2 regions of the Pyramidobacter porci genome follow, and region 2 is predicted to be linked to the other one. Evidence: riboswitches for the same ligand, from Rfam matches in the RefSeq annotation. Region 2 holds a riboswitch; the other holds the start of a gene.
What was found. A riboswitch is a leader RNA that binds a small molecule or an ion and turns the genes downstream of it on or off. The one in region 2 is predicted to bind S-adenosylmethionine.
Positions count from the first base shown of each region.

Region 1: another riboswitch for S-adenosylmethionine. It lies ahead of FYJ74_RS11505 (methionine ABC transporter ATP-binding protein); the one in region 2 lies ahead of metK (methionine adenosyltransferase).

Region 1 is NZ_VUNH01000015.1:13,273-22,420, forward strand. Features, by position in the region: gene FYJ74_RS11475 (ABC transporter permease) at 1-1,041, shown strand, start outside; gene FYJ74_RS11480 (ABC transporter ATP-binding protein) at 1,042-1,989, shown strand; gene FYJ74_RS11485 (IclR family transcriptional regulator) at 2,336-3,076, shown strand; gene FYJ74_RS11490 (alpha/beta hydrolase) at 3,145-4,065, opposite strand; gene FYJ74_RS11495 (MetQ/NlpA family ABC transporter substrate-binding protein) at 4,809-5,603, opposite strand; gene FYJ74_RS11500 (methionine ABC transporter permease) at 5,630-6,283, opposite strand; gene FYJ74_RS11505 (methionine ABC transporter ATP-binding protein) at 6,276-7,295, opposite strand; SAM riboswitch class I at 7,390-7,481, opposite strand; gene FYJ74_RS11510 (metal-dependent hydrolase) at 7,584-8,240, opposite strand; gene FYJ74_RS11515 (DUF362 domain-containing protein) at 8,269-9,148, opposite strand, start outside.
Region 2 is NZ_VUNH01000001.1:73,821-82,968, forward strand. Features, by position in the region: gene FYJ74_RS00355 (PucR family transcriptional regulator) at 1-1,470, shown strand, start outside; gene FYJ74_RS00360 (DUF5058 family protein) at 1,831-2,550, shown strand; gene FYJ74_RS00365 (hypothetical protein) at 2,578-3,234, shown strand; gene FYJ74_RS00370 (M20 metallopeptidase family protein) at 3,358-4,542, shown strand; gene yajC (preprotein translocase subunit YajC) at 4,558-4,821, shown strand; SAM riboswitch class I at 4,961-5,079, shown strand; gene metK (methionine adenosyltransferase) at 5,186-6,370, shown strand; gene FYJ74_RS00385 (hypothetical protein) at 6,539-6,928, shown strand; gene FYJ74_RS00390 (indolepyruvate ferredoxin oxidoreductase subunit alpha) at 7,078-7,248, opposite strand; gene FYJ74_RS00395 (NAD(P)H-dependent glycerol-3-phosphate dehydrogenase) at 7,355-8,347, opposite strand; gene typA (translational GTPase TypA) at 8,364-9,148, opposite strand, start outside.

The DNA.
Region 1 (9,148 bases), on a different contig from region 2:
AGCGCGCCGCTGGCGCGTCCCGGGCTGGCGGCCGCGGCGCTGATGGTCTTCGTCCGCTCGCTCTCCGACTTCGGCACGCCGCTGTTTGTGGGCGGCCGCTTTCAGGTGCTGGCGTCGAAGGCGTACAACACGCTGATCGGCGTCGGCGATTTTCCGCTGGCCTGCGCCATGAACGCGCTGCTGGTGCTGCCTTCGCTGTTGCTGCTGGCGGCGCGGCGCGAAGCGCGCGGGCGGAACTTTTCGCTGCGGCTGGCCGGCACGCGCTCGCTGCGCCTGCGCGGCGCAGGGCTGTGGCTGCCGGAAGCGGCAGCGTGGCTGTTCGTCGCTCTGGAGGCGGCGGTCTACGGCCTGATCTTCGCCGGCAGCGTCACAAAGACGTGGGGCACTGACTTCTCGCTGACGACGGCGCATCTGCGCGGTCTGTGGAATTTCAGCGGCAACGGCTTTGCGCGCAGTCTGGTCTGTTCCGTCGCAGCGGGGGTGGGGAGCGCGGCGCTGGGCGCGGCGCTGGCGCGGCTGCTCGACCGTGCCACGGCGGCGCTGAGGCGCGCCGCGCGCGTGCTGATCGAGCTGCCTTACCTTGTGCCGGGAACGTTCTTCGGCGTGGGGTATCTGCTGGTGTCGTCGTCGCTGCCATGGGAGATTCCCGCCGGCTTTTTGATCGCCATGAACTGTCTGTTCCGCCAGCTTTCGCCGTCGACGTGGTCGGCGCAGGCGGGATTGGCGCAAATCAATCCCGAGCTGGAGCTGGCCGTGCGCGACCTCGGCGGCGGCCAGGGGCGCGCGCTGCGCGACATGCTGCTGCCGCTGCTGCGGCCGTTCATGCTGGTGTCGTTCATCAACGCCTTCAGCGCCGCCATGACCAGCACCGGGCCGATCATCTTCCTGGTCAGCCCCTACGCGCGCGTGGCGGCGGTGGAACTGTTCGAGTCGATCAACAGCGGCAGGTACGGCGACGCTTCGGCGATGGCTTCGCTGCTGATTGCGGCGATCTTGGCGGTCAACGCGCTGGCGTGGAAAGCTCTGGGGAGGAAAAGTTAAATGCTTTCATTCGAGAATGTCTGTTTCAGTTACGGCGAGGCGAAAGCCCTCGACGGCGTCTCGCTGGCGCTGAAAAAAGGCGAGCTGCTGACGCTGCTGGGGCCTTCGGGCTGCGGCAAGACGACGACGCTGCAGATCGCCGGCGGATTTTTGTTTCCCGATTCGGGGCGCGTCATGCTCGACGGGCGCGACGTCTCGGCGCTGCCGCCGGAGAAACGTCCTACGGCGACGGTGTTTCAGAGCCACGCGCTGTTTCCGCACATGAGCGTGGAGGAAAACGTCGCCTACGGCCTGCGCGTGCGCGGAACTCCCCGCGCGGAGCGGCTGCGGCGCGCGGCGGAAATGTTGGAGCGCGTCGGTCTGGACGGCTATCTGAAATCGCGCGTACAGGATCTGTCGGGCGGGCAGCAGCAACGCGTGGCCCTCGCCCGGGCGCTGATCCTCAATCCGCGGGTGCTGCTGCTCGACGAACCGCTGTCGAGCCTCGACGCGCGGCTGCGCGTGCGCATGCGCGCCGAGATCCGTTCGCTGCAAAAGGCGTTCGGCATCACGGCGCTGTACGTCACGCACGACCAGGAGGAGGCGCTGTCGATCTCCGACCGCGTGGCGCTGATGCAGGGAGGACGGCTCGTGCAGGTGGGTACGCCGGAGGAAGTTTATTTTTCGCCGCACGGCGATTTTGCCGCCGACTTTATCGGTGACGCGTTCCCCGTGACGCTGGAAGGGCGGCGACAGCTGCTCCGCCCTGATCAGATCGTCGTCGCGGCAGACGGCCCGCTGGTCGGAACTCTGGTCTCGCGTGCGTTCCTCGGCGCCTCGACGGACTGGGTCATCGACTGGCAGGGGCAGACGCTGCGAGCTTCCGTGCCCAGCGCCGCCGAACCGGCGCGCGAGATCGGCGGCGAAGTGCGCTTCGCGATCCTGCCGTCCCGGGACCGAAACGCATGAGGGACGCCGGCTCTTTTCGGGCGGCGGCGTTTTTTTGAGAAAAAGCCTTTGCCGCCGGCGCAATTGGACGTTACAGCGAATACCGGCGCGTCCCGCGTGACGCGGGCTGTTTTTATATTTTCGCAAGACGTTTATAATGCTGAAAAGGGCCGGAAATTCATATTTTTTGTGGAAACAGCTCCGTGAAGTTCTATAATGTTGAAATCCCGCGGCAGGCGGATCTTTTGCCGGGATCGAAAAGCTCCCGCGGCGCGCTTGACAGTTATGTCTGCGAAATGCTATATTTTGATCATAGAAATCATAGAATGTGCATGGCAATTTTCAGAGCGAGAGAGGAGCAGGTTCCATGAATTCTACGCGCAACATCATGGCGCTCATCGAGGCGCTGCTCGCCGACGGCGGCGAGCTCGGCGTCCGCGAGCTGGGGATGCGGACGGGCATTCCCAAGAGCACGGTCCAGCGCTTTCTGTCAGGAATGGAAGAGAACGGCTGGGTCGCGCAGGACAAGAGGACGCAGGGCTATCGGATCGGTTACAAGCTGCTCGGCCAGTCGAACGGCTGGGCGCTTCGTCTGGCGTTGGTCAATCAGTCCCAGGAGCTGCTGAAGACGTTGTGCAATCAGACCGGGCAGAGCGTATCTCTGTGCACGCTCGACGGGTTCAGCGGTCTCAGCGTCGCCGCGTCTCTGCCCGAGGACGGCCCCGCGCTGGCGAACCGGCGCCCGAAACTGTTCGACCTGCACGCCGGCGCGGCGGGCAAGGCGCTGTTGGCTTTCGCGCCCGAGCCGCTGCAGAAGTACATCGTCTATTCCGAGCCGAAAAGCTACACGTCCGCGACGATCACCGGCTCCAAAGAGCTGCTGGCGGAGATCGAGAAGATCAGAGAGAAGCGTTACGCCGTCAGCGTCGAAGAGCTGGTGCCGGAAACCGCCGAAGCGGCGGCGCCGATCCTGTATCCCGACGGAACGGTCATGGCGGTGTTGGCCATCGGCGGCGCGAAAAATTCCGTGGCGCCGCAGTTCGAGGCGTTTCGCGGCATCCTTCAGAAAGCCGCCGCCCGACTGCAAAAAAGCATCCTCGATTCGTGAACCGAAAAATTCCCGGCAAAAAAATCCGGCGCTCCCATTGTTGCAGGAGCGCCGGATTTTTTTGCCGGTCAGACGGCCGCGGCTTCGAAACGGCTGAGCACGCGCAGCGTCCGCCGGGGCAGATGGCGCTTCCAGAACGCGGCGGCGCTGGCGATCCAGCCTTCGGCTTCCGTGCCGATGCCGAGGCCGAAGCCGTGCCCGAGATGCGGGTACTTGTGGAATTCCGTGTCGATACCGCAGGCCGCCAGCGCGTCGAGACGCTTTTTCATCACCCGCCAGTCGCAGACGGGGTCGTTTTCGCCCACGCAGACGTAAGTAGGCGGTTCCTGGCGGGTGTGATTGGTGTGCCCGGTGTACTGCAGCACCAGCGTGCCGGGGCGCGGCAGCTGCGCGCCGCCGAAACCGTGCGGCCCGTACGAGGCCAGATAGGCGGCGACATGGGCGCCGACCGAGCTGCCCCAGAGCGAGTAACACTCGGTGCCGACGTTGAACTCTTCCGCATGGGTGAAAATTTGTGTGATCGCGACAGCCAGATCTTCGCAGGCGGCTTCGAGACTTTCGGTCCGGTAGTGAAGCGTAAAAGCGTTGAATCCCATGCGGCTCAGTTCCAGTGCGTGCGGCAGACTCTCATGGAGCGACGCCACATATTGGAAACTGCCTCCCGCGCAGATAACGGCAAACGGCGCTTTTTTGACGCCGCGGAAATAAAACAGCCCCGTCTCCGCCTTGGCCGGGTCCTTATCTTTTTCTCTATCGGAATAGAGATCGTAGAAGATCTTTTCGCCGTTCTTTTCCCGCGCGAGCATGGAGTTGAGGACGTTCAGCGTGACGTCGACGCTCAAATGCCTATGATAGGGAAACAACGGCGCGATCTGCCCCAGCGTGCGTTTTTTGTCGGATTCACTCAGATGTCCGGGGAAAAGGAGCTGCCCATATCCCTTGAAATTCTCGTTTGCGATGACATCTGCTATTTTTGTTTCAGCGTCCATTTCCGCCCAACCTCCTTGACTCATGATCGGAAAATTCTTTCAAAAGAGAAAAATCGATCTTTTAAAAATGAAAAAACACTCTTGAAAGTATTTCTTTGTAATTAATTAACTTAATTCTATCATGAAGTGATCGGATTACCAAGCGGAGCACAGAGAAAAATCGCTATAAAAAATAATAAAATTAAGAAATGATAGTTTTGAGCCAAAAAGTGGAATCACATAAGACAGAAAAATGTCACGTGCATACAGAATAATTTATAGCTGCGGCGCGACGCGACAAAAGCTGAACTTGAGGGTTTCATTTCTGACGATTAAGATCTTCATTTTCCTCTTCCAGCGAGAAATACGATACGTTTTGTCTTATTCGATTAAAGTAAAGTGATGAAGGATCAAAGCCGCAATTTTATTTTAAACTCTTAAAATAAAATTATGAATGAAGAAGCGTCCCATAACTTTCCATGCCGAAGGCGTTCTATCCCGTCAAAAAAGAGAGACGTGCCGCGTGCGGTACGTCTCTCTTTATGCCGCCTCTTGATTGACACTGATTTTCAATGAAAAAGCCCCGTTGAAAATGCCGCCCCTCCGCACGGCTGCGCCGCAAAAACCACGCGGCAGGCTGACACGGACGTTTTTTCAAAATGTTCCACGTGGAACATTTTTGCGCTGGTGCGGCGAAAAACAAGCGGCCATGCCGATCTGCAAGATGCGGAACAGCATGGCCGAAAAAACGGTTTGCCTTTTTTCTATTTGGCGGGGCCGCCGAACGCGGGCAGCACGCCGCCGGCGTAGGCGTCGAGAATGTACTTGGAAATCTTGTCGCTCTGCAGGGCTTTGATCAGCGCCTGCACGTCGGCGTTGTTCTCGTTGCCGGCCTTTACGGCGATGACGTTGGCGTAGGGCGAGTCGGCGCCCTCGACGAGCAGCGCGTCCCTGGCGGGGTTGAAGCCGGCGGGGATCGCGTAGTTGCCGTTGATCACGGCCGCGTCCACGTCGTCAAGCGAGCGGGGCAGCTGAGCGGCTTCGAGCGAGCGGAACTTGAAATCATGTTTGTTCTCTTCGACGTCCAGCTCGGTGGCGGTGAGGCCGCTGTCCGCCGCCAGCCTGATCAGCCCGGCGGACTGGAGCAGCAGCAGGGCGCGCCCGCAGTTGGTGGGATCGTTGGGGATGGCGATGAGCGCGCCGTCTTTGAGCTCTTCGAGCGCGGCGAACTTCTTCGAAAACAGGCCCATGGGTTCCACGTGGATGGTGGCGGCGGAGGTCAGGTCGAGGCCGCGGTCCTCGCAGAAGCTCTGCAGGTAGGGCAGATGCTGGAAATAATTGGCGTCGAGTTCGCCGTCGCTGAGCGCCAGATTGGGCGTGACGTAGTCGGTGAACTCCACGATCTGCAAATCGACGCCCTGGGCTTTGAGTTCGTCCCTGACCTGGGCGAGGATCTCGGCGTGAGGCGTGGGCGTGGCGCCGACGCGCAGCGAGCCGGCAAAGGACGCGCCGGCGAAGCACAGAGAAACGGCAAAAGCGAGAACACAGATTTTTTTCATTGCAGCAAAACCTCCTGAAAAATAAATTATCGATTCCGGCTCAGATTCCGGACGATTTTATTACCGAGCCATTGAATTCCCTGGACAATGGCGATAATAACGACGACGGCGGCGATCAGCACGTCGCTGCGGAAGCGGTGGAAGCCGTAGCGGATGGCCACGTCGCCCAGTCCGCCGCCGCCGATGGCCCCGGCCATGGCGGAGCTGCCGACGATGGCGATGACCGTCAGCGTCGCGCCCGCGGCCAGCGAGGGCAGCGCCTCGGGGATCATCACTTTCAGGACGATGGTCTTGACGTCGGCGCCCATGGCCTGCGCGGCTTCGATCACGCCGCGGTCCACTTCCTTGAGGGCACTCTGCACGACGCGCCCCACGAACGGCGCGGCCGAGATCGACAGCGGCACGATGGCGGCCGTAGTGCCGATGGTCGTACCCACGATCAGCCGCGAGAGCGGGAAGAGGATGATCATGAGGATGATGAACGGGAAGGAACGGAAGACATTGACGAAGGCATCGAGCGCCTTGCCGGCGACGCGGCTTTCGCACAGACCGCCCTTTTCGGTGAGCGCGAGGGCGATGCCCAGCGGCAGCCCCAGCAGGATCGCAAACAGACTCGACAGGCCGACCATGTACAGCGTCTGCAGCGTCGGTTCGGCCAGCAGGCCGAAGATTTTAGCCATTCCAGATCACCTCCACCTTCACGTTATGGGCGCGGATCATGTCCATCGCCGCGGCGATCACCTGCGGAGCGCCGCCGAACTGTACCGTCAGGGTGCCGACTCGAGACACGTAGAGGCTGTCGATGGCGCCGGCCAGAATGTTGACGTCGGCCCCCGTGGCCTTGATCGTCTGCGAGATCAGGGGCGCTTCCGCCGCCGAGCCGTCGAATGCCAGCACCGCCACGGGCTTTCCCGCCTCGCGGGGCAGTCCGGCGCCCTCGTCGTACCCCGTGCGCGGCAGTTTGGCGAGGAACTCGCGCGCCGTTTTCGAGCGCGGATTGAGGAAAATGTCCTTGACCGTTCCCTGCTCGACGATGCGTCCCGACTCGATGATCGCCACGCGCGAGCAGATCTCGCGGATGACGTTCATCTCGTGGGTGACGACGACGATCGTCAGCCCCATGAGACGGTTGATGCCGGCCAGCAGGCTGAGGATCGATTTGGTGGTGCGGGGATCGAGGGCGCTGGTGGCCTCGTCGGAAAGCAGCACGTGCGGACGGTTTGCCAGCGCGCGGGCGATGGCGACGCGCTGCTTCTGGCCGCCGGAAAGCTGCGACGGATAGCTGCCGGCCTTGTCGGAAAGCTCGACCACGTCGAGCATCTCGGCGACGCGGTCTTTGACGTCTTTCGGCTTCCAGCCCTCCAGTTCCAGCGGAAAGGCGACGTTGCCCGCCACTGTGCGCGAGGCCAGCAGGTTGAAGTGCTGAAAGATCATGCCGATTTTGCGCCGCGCCAGCCGCAGGCCGCCCGCGTCGAGCGCCGTGATCTCCTGCCCGTCGATGGAGACTTGCCCGCCGCTGGGTTCTTCGAGGCGGTTGATCGTACGCAGCAGCGTCGATTTGCCCGCGCCCGACAGGCCGATGATGCCGAAGATCTCGCCGTCACCGATGTCCAGGTCGATGCCCGACAGCGCCTCGACGATACCGCCATCGGGCGCGCGATAGATTTTTTTGATGCCGCGGAGCTGAATCATGATTTCACCTTCCGTAGGGGGATCGCGCACCCCGGAGGGAAACAAAAAGCCGCCCTGCGATGGCAAGGCGGCTCAAATCCCTCTTTGAGGCTTCCCCTCATCGCTGTCAGCAGGACCACCTTTCCCCTACGGGCAGGTTGGTGCAGGATCGTCGAGCTGACTCTCTCCCCTGACTCTTGATAAAAAGTTGCGCTGTTTGATTGACGGGTATGATAACACAATCTTCCGCGAAGCGCAAGAGAGCGCCGCGGATCTTTTCCGGCCGACGGAACGCTTTTGCGGAGGAGTTCACAGCTCGAGGGATTCGCCGGGGCGCAGCACCGCGACCCTGCTGTCCGGCTCGCAGAGCGCCTTGAACGCCTGCGGATCCTGTCTGATGGGCGGGAACGTGTCGTAATGCATGGGCACGGTGATCTTCGCGCCGACGGCGCGTGCGGCGCGGGCCGCGTCGCACGGCCCCATCGTGTAGAAATCGCCGATCGGCAGCAGCGCCGCGTCCAGCTTTTCCTCCGCCAGCAGCGCCATGTCGCCGTAAAACGCCGTGTCGCCGGCGAAATAAACCTTCTTGCCGCCCATCTCGATCAGAAAACCGCAGGCCAGCGCGCCCGGCAGCCCGCTGCCGTGAATCGCCTGCAGCAGCTTGACGCGCCCGAACGGCATCGGCCCCCAGCCGCCGATGTTGCCGAGACAATTTTTCAGCCCCGCCTCCGTCAGCATGCCGCGCAGCTCGGCCACGCCGACTACCGTCGCGCCCGTGCGCCGGGCGATGTCGAGCGTGTCGCCGAGGTGGTCGCCGTGACAGTGGCTGACGAGAATGAAGTCGGCCGTCACCTCGTCGGCCCTCGCCGCGGCCAGCGCGTTGCCCGTCAGATACGGATCGGTGAGCACGTGATAGACGCCGTCGAACAGATCGAAACAGGCGTGCCCCAAAAACGTCAGTTTCATGTGAAAATCGCTCCTTTCTCGTTGCAGTTTAATCGTCGAATGTCCGGCCGCCGGCGATGGTGCGCGCGATCTGCGAGGGCACGGGCGGGCAGCCCTTGCAAAAGGGGAAGCGCTCGCGAAAGCGCGCTGCGCAGTTGCCGACGAGCACGATCTCGCCGCCGTTTCGCAGATCCTCGTCCTGCAGGTCGCGTCCGCAGGCCAGCGTGATCAGCTTTCGGTCGGGGAAGTCGCCGTGATGGTAGCGGAAGAATTGCAGGACAGCCGCGTGGCAGGCGCTGCACGCGCCGCGGTCGACAACGCGGAAATTGGAAAACGAGAGGCGCAGATCCTGTTCGCCGGCGCGCACAAAACGTCTTCCCCATTTCCGGTAATCGGCAGGGAAAACCCTGATGTCCTCGAATTTTAACCCCTTGTTTTCGCGCACCAGGTCGATGTGCAGCGCGTCGCCGGGCTCCATGCCCATCAGCCGCAGGCAGACCAGATCGGCGGCAGCCGGCGACTGGGAGGCGACGACCAGCCCCAGGTCCACGCGCGAACCTCCCGAGGGGCCGAAGCCTTCCATAGCAACGAAACCGTCGACGAGCGCGTAATCAGCATAGCATATTTTGGCCAGATCCATAATCCCGTAATCGAGACATTTTCCGCGCGCATTCTCCGGCAACGGCTTGAAAATGCGGTGCAGTCGCGTCTTGTCGCGCTGGTACAGACAGCCCTTCATGTTTTTGATGCTCAACGTGGCGCCGGCGTACATATGCGTTTTCATCACCGGCACGGAAACGACGCGATCCACTTCGAAAGTCAGTTTCGACAGCTTCAACCTCTCCACCATGACCGGCGCGGGAATTTCGCGCTCGGCCATGCCCGAATCATCGAGATTCAGACATTCCACGCCTTCCTCCCGGCACACG
Region 2 (9,148 bases):
GGCGAGTGCGTGCTTACGCTGGCCTACGCGTTTCAGACGGAGGAACAGCTGCTCGCGCTCGTCCGCGAACTGATCGAGCGTCAGGCCACCTGCATTGGCATCAAGACCGAACGCTACATCAAACAGGTTCCCCAGTCGGTGCTCGATTTGGCCGACCAGCACAAATTCCCCATCATCGACATCCCCATTTCCGTCCCCTTTGCCGCCATCATTCATCCGGTGCAGTCGCTGATCATTCACGATCAGGCGCGTCTGCTCAAATACTCCGAAAAAGTTCGCCACACCTTTTTCGGCCTCAGCGTGCGGGCGGCGGAGATTGAGGAGATCATGCAGGTGCTCTGCGAATTCACGCACGTGGATCTGGCCTTCATGGATCTCGCGACGGACAGGAAATACATTTTCTCCGATTCGCCCCAGCTGCCGGCGGCGTTGGGTACGCTTCCGCTCAAGGACGTGCTGAATCTTTATCCCCACGAGGACGTGATGCTCAACGGCCGGCTTCTGGGACACCTCATTTTCGACGCCGACGCCGAAAAGCTCAAAGACCGCTGGTCGGAGATCCCGATCAACCAGGCCAAAGGCGCGCTGCTGCTGTACTTTCAGCGCCGCGAAGCTCAGCATCAGGTGGAATCGCGTTATCGCAACGAATTCGTGCAGGATCTGATCACCCGCAACATCCGCATGGAGCAGGAGGCGTGGAACCGCGCCAAAAGCTTCAACTGGAATCTCGAAGGCCCCCAGCGCGTGGTCATCGTCGACATCGACAACTACAAGAGCTGCCTGACCCGCGCCATTTCCGGCGGCCAGGGCGTGAACGCCATCGAAAACAGCAAGTCGCGCATCTACGCGATCGCCCGATCGTTCCTGGCGCGTCTTAACGGCGGAAAATATCCCTACGCAGAGATGAGCGACTCGATTGTCTTTATCTTTCCTTCGGGCGACGAAAACGGGGGAGGATTCTTTAACGACCTGCTGCGGCGCACTCTGGTCGATATGATGAAGGTAATCCAGACCGAAACCGGTTTTACGGTGACAGTCGGCGTGGGCGATCCGTGCAACAACGTCTTCGACTGTCCCGAAAGCTACCGTCAGGCCCAGCAGGGACTTGAACTTCTGCGTCTCAGCACGGGCGGCAACGTCATCGCATCGTGGTCGGAAATGGGAGTCTATAAACTGCTGCATGGCGTGGCCGGAACTTCCGAGGGCCGCAGCTTCATGGAGCGCTATCTGGGGCCGCTCCTGAACGATGAACGGCCTGCCGGCGCCACGCTGCTGGATACGCTTCAGACGACGGTGAGCTGCAATTGGAACTTGAAAGATGCGGCCATGGCGATGGACGTTCACTATAACACGCTCAAGTACCGTTGGCGGAAGATCTGCGATCTCCTCGGCATCGATCCGTCCAAAAGCGGCGACCGACTCAACGTGATGATCGCATTGAAGCTGTACCGCATGCACAAAAACGCGTAACGGAAACAGCCGATCCTCATGGCCGTATGATGGTAAAATGTCGGCGCAGTATTGTCTCTTGAATACAAAACAAGCCACGGGAGCATGAAAATAGTCTCTCGTGGCTATTTTTATCGACGTTAATTTGTTGTAATTCGAAAAATCGATATAAAAAAAAGAACTCAGATCGACGTTATGAAAAAATCTCCTTGTTTTTTGTCTTTTAAGAACATTGATGTTTGTGAAAGAAATATTTATGATAGAAACGACGTCGGCGGTGAGCGCTGAAGGAGAAAAGCTGACGTGAGGCTTTATCGAAAAAGGCCGGAACGTTGTTCCGGTTCATTTTATGGCGATCATTTTCGAGGAGGTACGGTTTTCATGGAGTCTTTGCAGGAAGTTATGAGAATTGGCAACCAGCCCATGGTCTGGGCTCTCTGCGCCGTCACCGTCGTGGTGTCGCTGGTCCAGTCGCTGCTGTTCACCCGTCTGGCCAAGAGGACGGCCCGCGAAGCGCAGATCAATCCGGAAATCACCAAGACGGCGTTCCGCGTCGGACTGATCTCGGCGATCGGTCCCGCCATCGGCGTCTTCATCGTCATGGTCGGGCTGATGGCGACGATCGGTTCGCCCATGGCCTGGCTGCGCCTGTCCATCATCGGCGCGGCCCCCACCGAGCTGACGGCGGCCACTTTGGCGGCCGAAGCGGCCGGCAGCGGCCTGGGCAAGGAGAATTTCACGCTTCAGGTCATGGCCGTGACCTGGTTCGCGATGGCCCTGAACGGCTGCGGTTGGCTCCTTGTCAGCGGGCTTTTCGCTCCCTATCTGGAAAAACTCCGTGAAAAAATGGGCGGCGGCGACACGAAATGGCTGGCCGCGATCGGCGGCGCGGCCTCTCTGGGCGTCTTCGGCTATCTGTGCAGCAACGAGATCCGCCGCGGCACGGGCAACATGCTCGCCGCGCTGACCGGAGCTGTGGCGATGGTCTTCCTGGTTAAGTGCGTCGTGCCGAAGCATCCCAAGCTCACCGAATACGCGCTCGGCATCGCCATGCTTTTCGGCATGGCCTGCGCCGTGATCCACGACGTCGTCATGATGTAACCAGGATGGATGAAGGAGGCTTTTTCTATGGATCTGAACGCTCAGTGGAAAAAAGGTTGTATCCGTATCGGCACGCCGACGAATCTTCTCGCCGCGGCCACGAGTTTTTTGCCCGTTTTGTGGCTGTGCAGCGCGTATAACTGCTGGCCCAGCCTCGACGTGGTGCTGAAGGCCTGGGGGCTTGTGGCCGCGTCCTTCGGTGCGTTCTATTTCGTCGAGCCGATTTCCTATTATTCCGTGATCGGCCTTTCCGGGTCGTATCTCGTGTTCCTTTCCGGCAACATTGGCAACATGCGCGTGCCCTGCGCGGCGCAGGCCCTCGACGCCACGCACACCGAACCCGGCACGCTTCAGGCCGAAGTGGTCTCGACACTGGGTATCTGCGGCTCCATCGTCACCAATCTGATCGCCGTCCTCCTGGCCGCGTTCATCGGCGCGTCCGTCGTTGCCGCGCTGCCCAAGGTCGTTTCCGACGCTTTCGTCAAGTACGCGGCCGGCGCGATTTTCGGCGGCACTTTCGGCAACTTCGCGATCAAATATCCCAAGATTGCCGTTTTCGGCCTCGCCATCCCTCTGGCGCTGATCTACTTCGCCAAAACTCCGGCCTACGTTACCATCCCCGCGGCGGTCTTCGGCTGCATCGCCATCGCCCGCGCGTTCTACGTGATGGAGAAGAAAGCCTGATTTACCGAAACTGTCCAAAAAAGGTGGATTTCGAACCTCTGTATCGAGTCAGGGCGGGGACGGGCCGTCTTTCGCCCTCTCTTTTATCACGTGTATGTCATGGACTGAAAGGAGCTCTTGAATATGTGGGAGAAATGCCAATCGCTTCAAAACGATCTCGTGGCGCTGAGGCGCCGGTTCCATCAGATCCCCGAGCTGGGCGAGGATCTTCCCGAAACTCAGGCGCTGCTGTGCGCGGAACTTGACAAGATGGGGATCCCTTACAAGAGGAACACGCTCGATTCCGGAGTCGTCGCTCTGATCGAAGGCGGCAAGTCCGGCAAAGTCGTGGCCCTGCGCGCCGATATGGACGGGCTGCCCATCGCGGAAGCGACGGGGCTGCCCTTCGCTTCCCGGCACGAGGGGCGGATGCACGCCTGCGGCCACGACACGCACATCACGATGCTTCTCGGCGCCGCCAAAGTTCTGAACGAGAACAAAGCCGACCTGAAGGGGACGGTCAAGCTGATCTTCCAGACGGCCGAAGAGACCTGCACCGGCTCCCAGATCATGCTCAAGGAAGGCGTGATGGAGAATCCCCACGTCGACGCCGTGTTCGGCATGCATATCGGCACCATCATCGACCCCAGTATCGCCGCGGGGACGGTGATCGTAACGCCCGGCTGCTGCATGGCGTCGTACGATCATTTCGTACTGCGCGTGACGGGCAAGGGCTGCCACGGATCGACGCCCGAGAAAGGCGTTGACCCGATCGTCGTCGCGTCCAACATCGTGCTGGCTCTGGAGGAGATCGTCGCCCGCGAGGTGCCTTCCACCAAGGCGGCGGTCGTTACCATCGGCCGGATCCACGGAGGCATCGCCTACAACGCCATTCCCGGCGAGGTGGAGATCGAGGGGACGACGCGTGCGCTCGAAGAAGACGTGCGTCAGTATCTTGGCAAACGCATCGGCGAGATCGCCGCAGGCATCGCCAAATCCTACCGCGCCGAGTGCGCGTACGAGATGATCTGGGGCGCGCCCCCCGTGGTGAACGACGAAGAAATGGCGAAACTGGCGGCCGGCGCCGCGGCCAAAGTGCTGGGCGAAAGCGGCGTGATCACCTCCATTCCCGCGCCGAACATGGGCGGCGAGGATTTCGCGTTCTATCTCAGGGAACGTCCCGGCGCTTTCATGTTCCTGTCCTCGTCGAACCACGAAAAGCACACCGACGGCCCGCATCACAACCCTCATTTCGACGTTGACGAAGACGTGTTCTGGAAAGGTTCGGCGGTCTTCGTTTCCATCGTCGAAGATTATCTCGGCAAATAAGACGGCCGCCCGGCGATGCAAAGCAAAGGCCTGTACTACACGCTGCTCTACGTCGGCGTCTTGATCGTTTTTTATTATCTCTTCATCCTGATCCCGGGAAAGAAACGGAAGCGCGCGCACGACGAGATGCAGCAGTGCGTGAAATCCGGCGACCGCGTCGTGACCATCGGCGGCGTCAAGGGAACGGTAGTCGAGGCCGGCGAGGAAACTCTGGTCATTGAAACGGGCGGCAGCCGCATCGAAATCCTTCGCGGCGCCGTGCAGATGGTCTGCAAATAATTTTTAACGCTCCCGGGGGCGTACTGCCCTACGTCGTCGGGAACAAGGAGAGGGAGCTTGCGAGGAGGCGCAAGCTCCCTTTTGTACGCTTTTGTTTGGTTGACAACTTTATGGGGCTGTGTATAATGAATCGGTAAAACTCTTATCGCGAGTGGCTGAGGGACTGGCCCGACGACGCCCGGCAACCTGCCCGTAAGGGAGTGTGGTGCCAAAACCAGAGACCGGCTTTTGCGATCGAGCCGGATCGGATGATGAGAGGAGCATACTCGGCGGCTTGTGAGTCTCTCCTCGTGGAGAGGCTCTTTTTTTATCTCGAGAAAGACACGTGACGGCATAACCATTCCACTTTAACGGAGGTACTGTAATGGCGGAAAAAATCCTTATTTCTTCGGAATCGGTGACCGAAGGCCACCCCGACAAACTGGCCGATCAGATTTCCGACGGCGTGCTCGACGCGATTCTCGCGCAGGACCCGATGAGCCGTGTAGCCTGCGAAACGCTGGTTGCCACCGGGGCGATCATCGTCGCCGGCGAAATCACCACGAAGGCCTACGTAGATATTCCCGGCATCGCCCGCAAAGCCGTGCTCGACGTGGGCTATAACCGCGCCAAATTCGGCTTTGACGGCGAAACCTGCGCCGTGTTCACCCAGATCGACGAGCAGTCCGGCGACATCGCCATGGGCGTTGACAAAGCCATGGAGATCCGCGAGTCGGAGATGGACGACGACCAGATTGACCGCGTCGGCGCCGGCGATCAAGGCATGATGATCGGCTACGCGACCGACGAGACGCCGGAATTCCTGCCCATGCCTTTTGCCTTGGCGCAACGCCTGGCCCGCCGCCTTGCGGCCGTGCGCAAGGATGGGACGTTGAACTGCCTGCGTCCCGACGGCAAGACCCAGGTCACGCTCGAATACCGCGACGGCGTTGCCGTCGCGGCTGACACGATTGTGGTGTCATCGCAGCACAGTCCTATGGTTTCGCTGGAGGAACTGCGCGACCTGATTATCCGAAACGTCATCGAACCGGTTATGCCCAAAGAATTGATGAAGAATCCTCGCATCCTCGTGAATCCTACGGGACGTTTTGTCCTCGGGGGACCGATGGCCGACACGGGACTGACGGGACGCAAGATCATCGTCGACACGTACGGCGGCATGGTGCCTCACGGCGGCGGCGCTTTCTCCGGCAAAGACCCGACCAAGGTGGACCGTTCGGGCGCCTACATGGCTCGCTACGCGGCCAAGAATGTCGTCGCGGCCGGGCTGGCCAGGCGTTGTCAGATCCAGGTGGCTTACGCCATCGGCGTGGCTCGCCCCGTTTCGGTGCACGTGGAGACGTTCGGCACTTCCCAACTCAGCGAGGAACAGCTGACCGAGCTGATGCGCGCCAACTTCGATTTTCGTCCCGCGGCGATCATCCGCGATCTCGAGCTGCGCACGCCGCAATATCGCCGTTTGGCCGCTTACGGGCACATGGGGCGTATCGACCTCGAACCTCTTCCCCGCTGGGAGAAGCTTGATCGCGTCGACGCTCTGCGACGCTGACGGAAAAGGCAGGCAGGCCTTCGCAAAATTTTGCGAGGGCCTGCCTGCGGTCTGGAGATGCCATGCGGAAAAGTTGTTCTTTGGGGTTGAATGCTGGTATAATTTTTACGGTCGGAGCAAAGACGTTTTCATGTGCCGTTTGAGAAAAACTTTAATGAGGTGAGATCGATGATCAAACGCTTGTTCGAGTGTCTGGCGCTGGGAATCCTGGCGGTGCTGGGCCTGGCGAAATTGAGGGGGAAAAAGGTCAATCCTCTGGCGCTGCGTGTGCTGCTGGGCATTCTTTGTCTCATGGCGATCTTCGTGGATTCCTCGCTGGTTCTTCTTTACGCGGGAACGTGGCTGCTGTTTTTGCTGGCGGGAGACGTGGGAAGAAGATTCAACGTCAATCTGAGCCTTTTTGTGCCCGCGGGGGCGGAAAACGGCAATGCGTCTTTTGAAGCGGAGGAAAATTCCGCGCTGATCCAGCCTGTTGAAGATATGACGACGGGATCCTTAAAGTTGGCTTTCTTGAAGAAGCCGCTCTCTCTTCTTGTCAAACGGAAGGGTAAAAAATAGATGATCTCTGCGGAGCCTCTTTTCCCGCCTCGCACGAGCTGGAGGGGAGAGAGGCTCCTCTGATTGCAAAACGAAAACCACCGGCACTGCCGGTGGTTTTCGTTTTGCAAAAAAATAAGGCCGTTCGTTGGGGAACGGCCCGATATTTCTTACAGGGAGATTGCTTCAACGGGGCAAGCGCTGACGCAGGAACCGCACTCCACGCACTTGCTCTCATCGATTTTGGACTTGCCATCCTCAAGAGTGATTGCCTCCACGGGGCAAGCACCCTCGCACGCACCACAGCCGACGCAGGTGTCGACGTTAACCTTAGCAGCCATTCTATTGCACCTCCTTCGCTTTTTGTCATTGACCAAAGTTTACAATAAGTCTTTGACATGCGCAAGAGTTAGCTTTTGTGTCAAGTGGAGTGCGCCTAAAAAGGGGTCATTCCGGTTTGGGATCGCGAGTCAGCAGATTCTGCAAAGCGTCTTTAAGATCGAGGCGACCGTAAAGGACTTCATGGACTGCGGAAGAGATCGGCATTTCGACGGAGAACTTTTCCGAGAGTTTCTTGACGGCCTTCACGGTATAAGCGCCTTCGGCCACCTGGCCAAGTGCGGCTGCGGCCTCGTTCAGCGTCATTCCGCGGCCGATCATCTCGCCAAGACGAAAGTTGCGCGAGTGGCGGCTGTAAGCTGTGACCATCAGATCGCCTATGCCGGCGAGGCCGGAAAAAGTCTGAGGACGGCCGCCCAGCGCGACTCCCAGACGGGTAATCTCCGAAAGACCGCGCGTGACCATCGCCGCCGTGGCGTTGTCGCCTATCTCCAAACTGTGAAGGAGTCCCGAAGCGATGGCGACGACGTTTTTAACGGCGCCGCCGACTTCCACTCCGGTTACGTCAGGATTCGTATAAACGCGGAATGTCTCTCTGTTGAGGAGCTTTTGCCACAGCGTCGCGGATTCCCGATTCCGCGAAGCGGAAACGAGCGCCATCGGCAAGTTGCGTATCACCTCTTCCGCGTGGCTGGGCCCCGAAAGGGCCGTGTAGGCCGCTCCCGGGAAAAATTCCTCCATCAGCTGGCTTATGAGCTTTAACGAACTTATTTCAACGCCTTTGGCCGCATTGGCGATTTCGACGTGTGACGTATAAAAAGGAACGAGCTTTTCCAGCGTCGCGCGCAGGAACTGCGTGGGGGTGACAAAAAGCCAGTAATCGGAGAACTCTGCCGCTTCCTGCAGCGCGTGTGCGGCATGAACCAGCGGAGAAAGCTGGAAATCCTGGAGATAAGAAGGATTGTAGCCGTTTGCGTTGATGGCGCGCGCTTCTTCTTCGACAAAACACCAGAGGCACACCTCATGACCGCTGCGGGCAAGGCTCTGCGCCAGCGCAGTTCCCCATGTGCCGTTTCCCCAAACTGTGACTTTGCTGTTCACCTGAATCGCTCCTTTATCAAATTTCGTTCTTGATCTTTTCAGCCTTCTTGCGTTCGGTCATATCGAGAATCGTCTTGCGGATGCGCACTTCCTTGGGCGTGGCCTCCACGAGCTCATCGTCTGCGATCCACTCCAGCGCCCGATCCAGAATGACTGTGCGGGGAACGTCGAGGTGGATCCCCATTTCCTTGGTCGACGAGCGGTAGTTCGTCTGAGCTTTTCTCTTGGTGGGATTGCAGGGAATGTCATTGGGGCGGGAATGCTCGCCGATCACTTCGCCGGCGTAAACTTCCGTGCCGGGACTGATGAAGAGCACCCCGCGCTCCTGAAGGTTCTCCAGCTGATAGCTCGTCGCAGTTCCCGTGTCCATGCTGACCATCGAGCCTCGGTTGCGGCTGACGACTTCGCCGCGCCACAGGTCGTAGCCGCGGAAACGCGAAGACATGATGCCGAGGCCGCGCGTGTCCGTCAGGAACGTGTTGCGGTACCCCAGCAGCCCGCGGGTGGGAATGTCGAATTCCATGCGGACGATTCCCGTGGAAAGGTTGTTCATGCTGACCATTTCGGCCTTGCGCCCCGCCAGTTTCTCGATGACTACGCCCTGATACGTTTCGGGAACGTCGACGATCAGCTGTTCGATCGGCTCGAGAAGATGCCCCGACTCGTCGGTCTTGGTGATGACTTCGGGGCGGGAAACGCACAGTTCCGAGCCTTCGCGGATCATCTGTTCCACCAGAATGGCCATCTGCAGCTCGCCGCGTCCGGAAACCTTCAGGCCGTCGGGGCGTCCCAGGTCTTCGA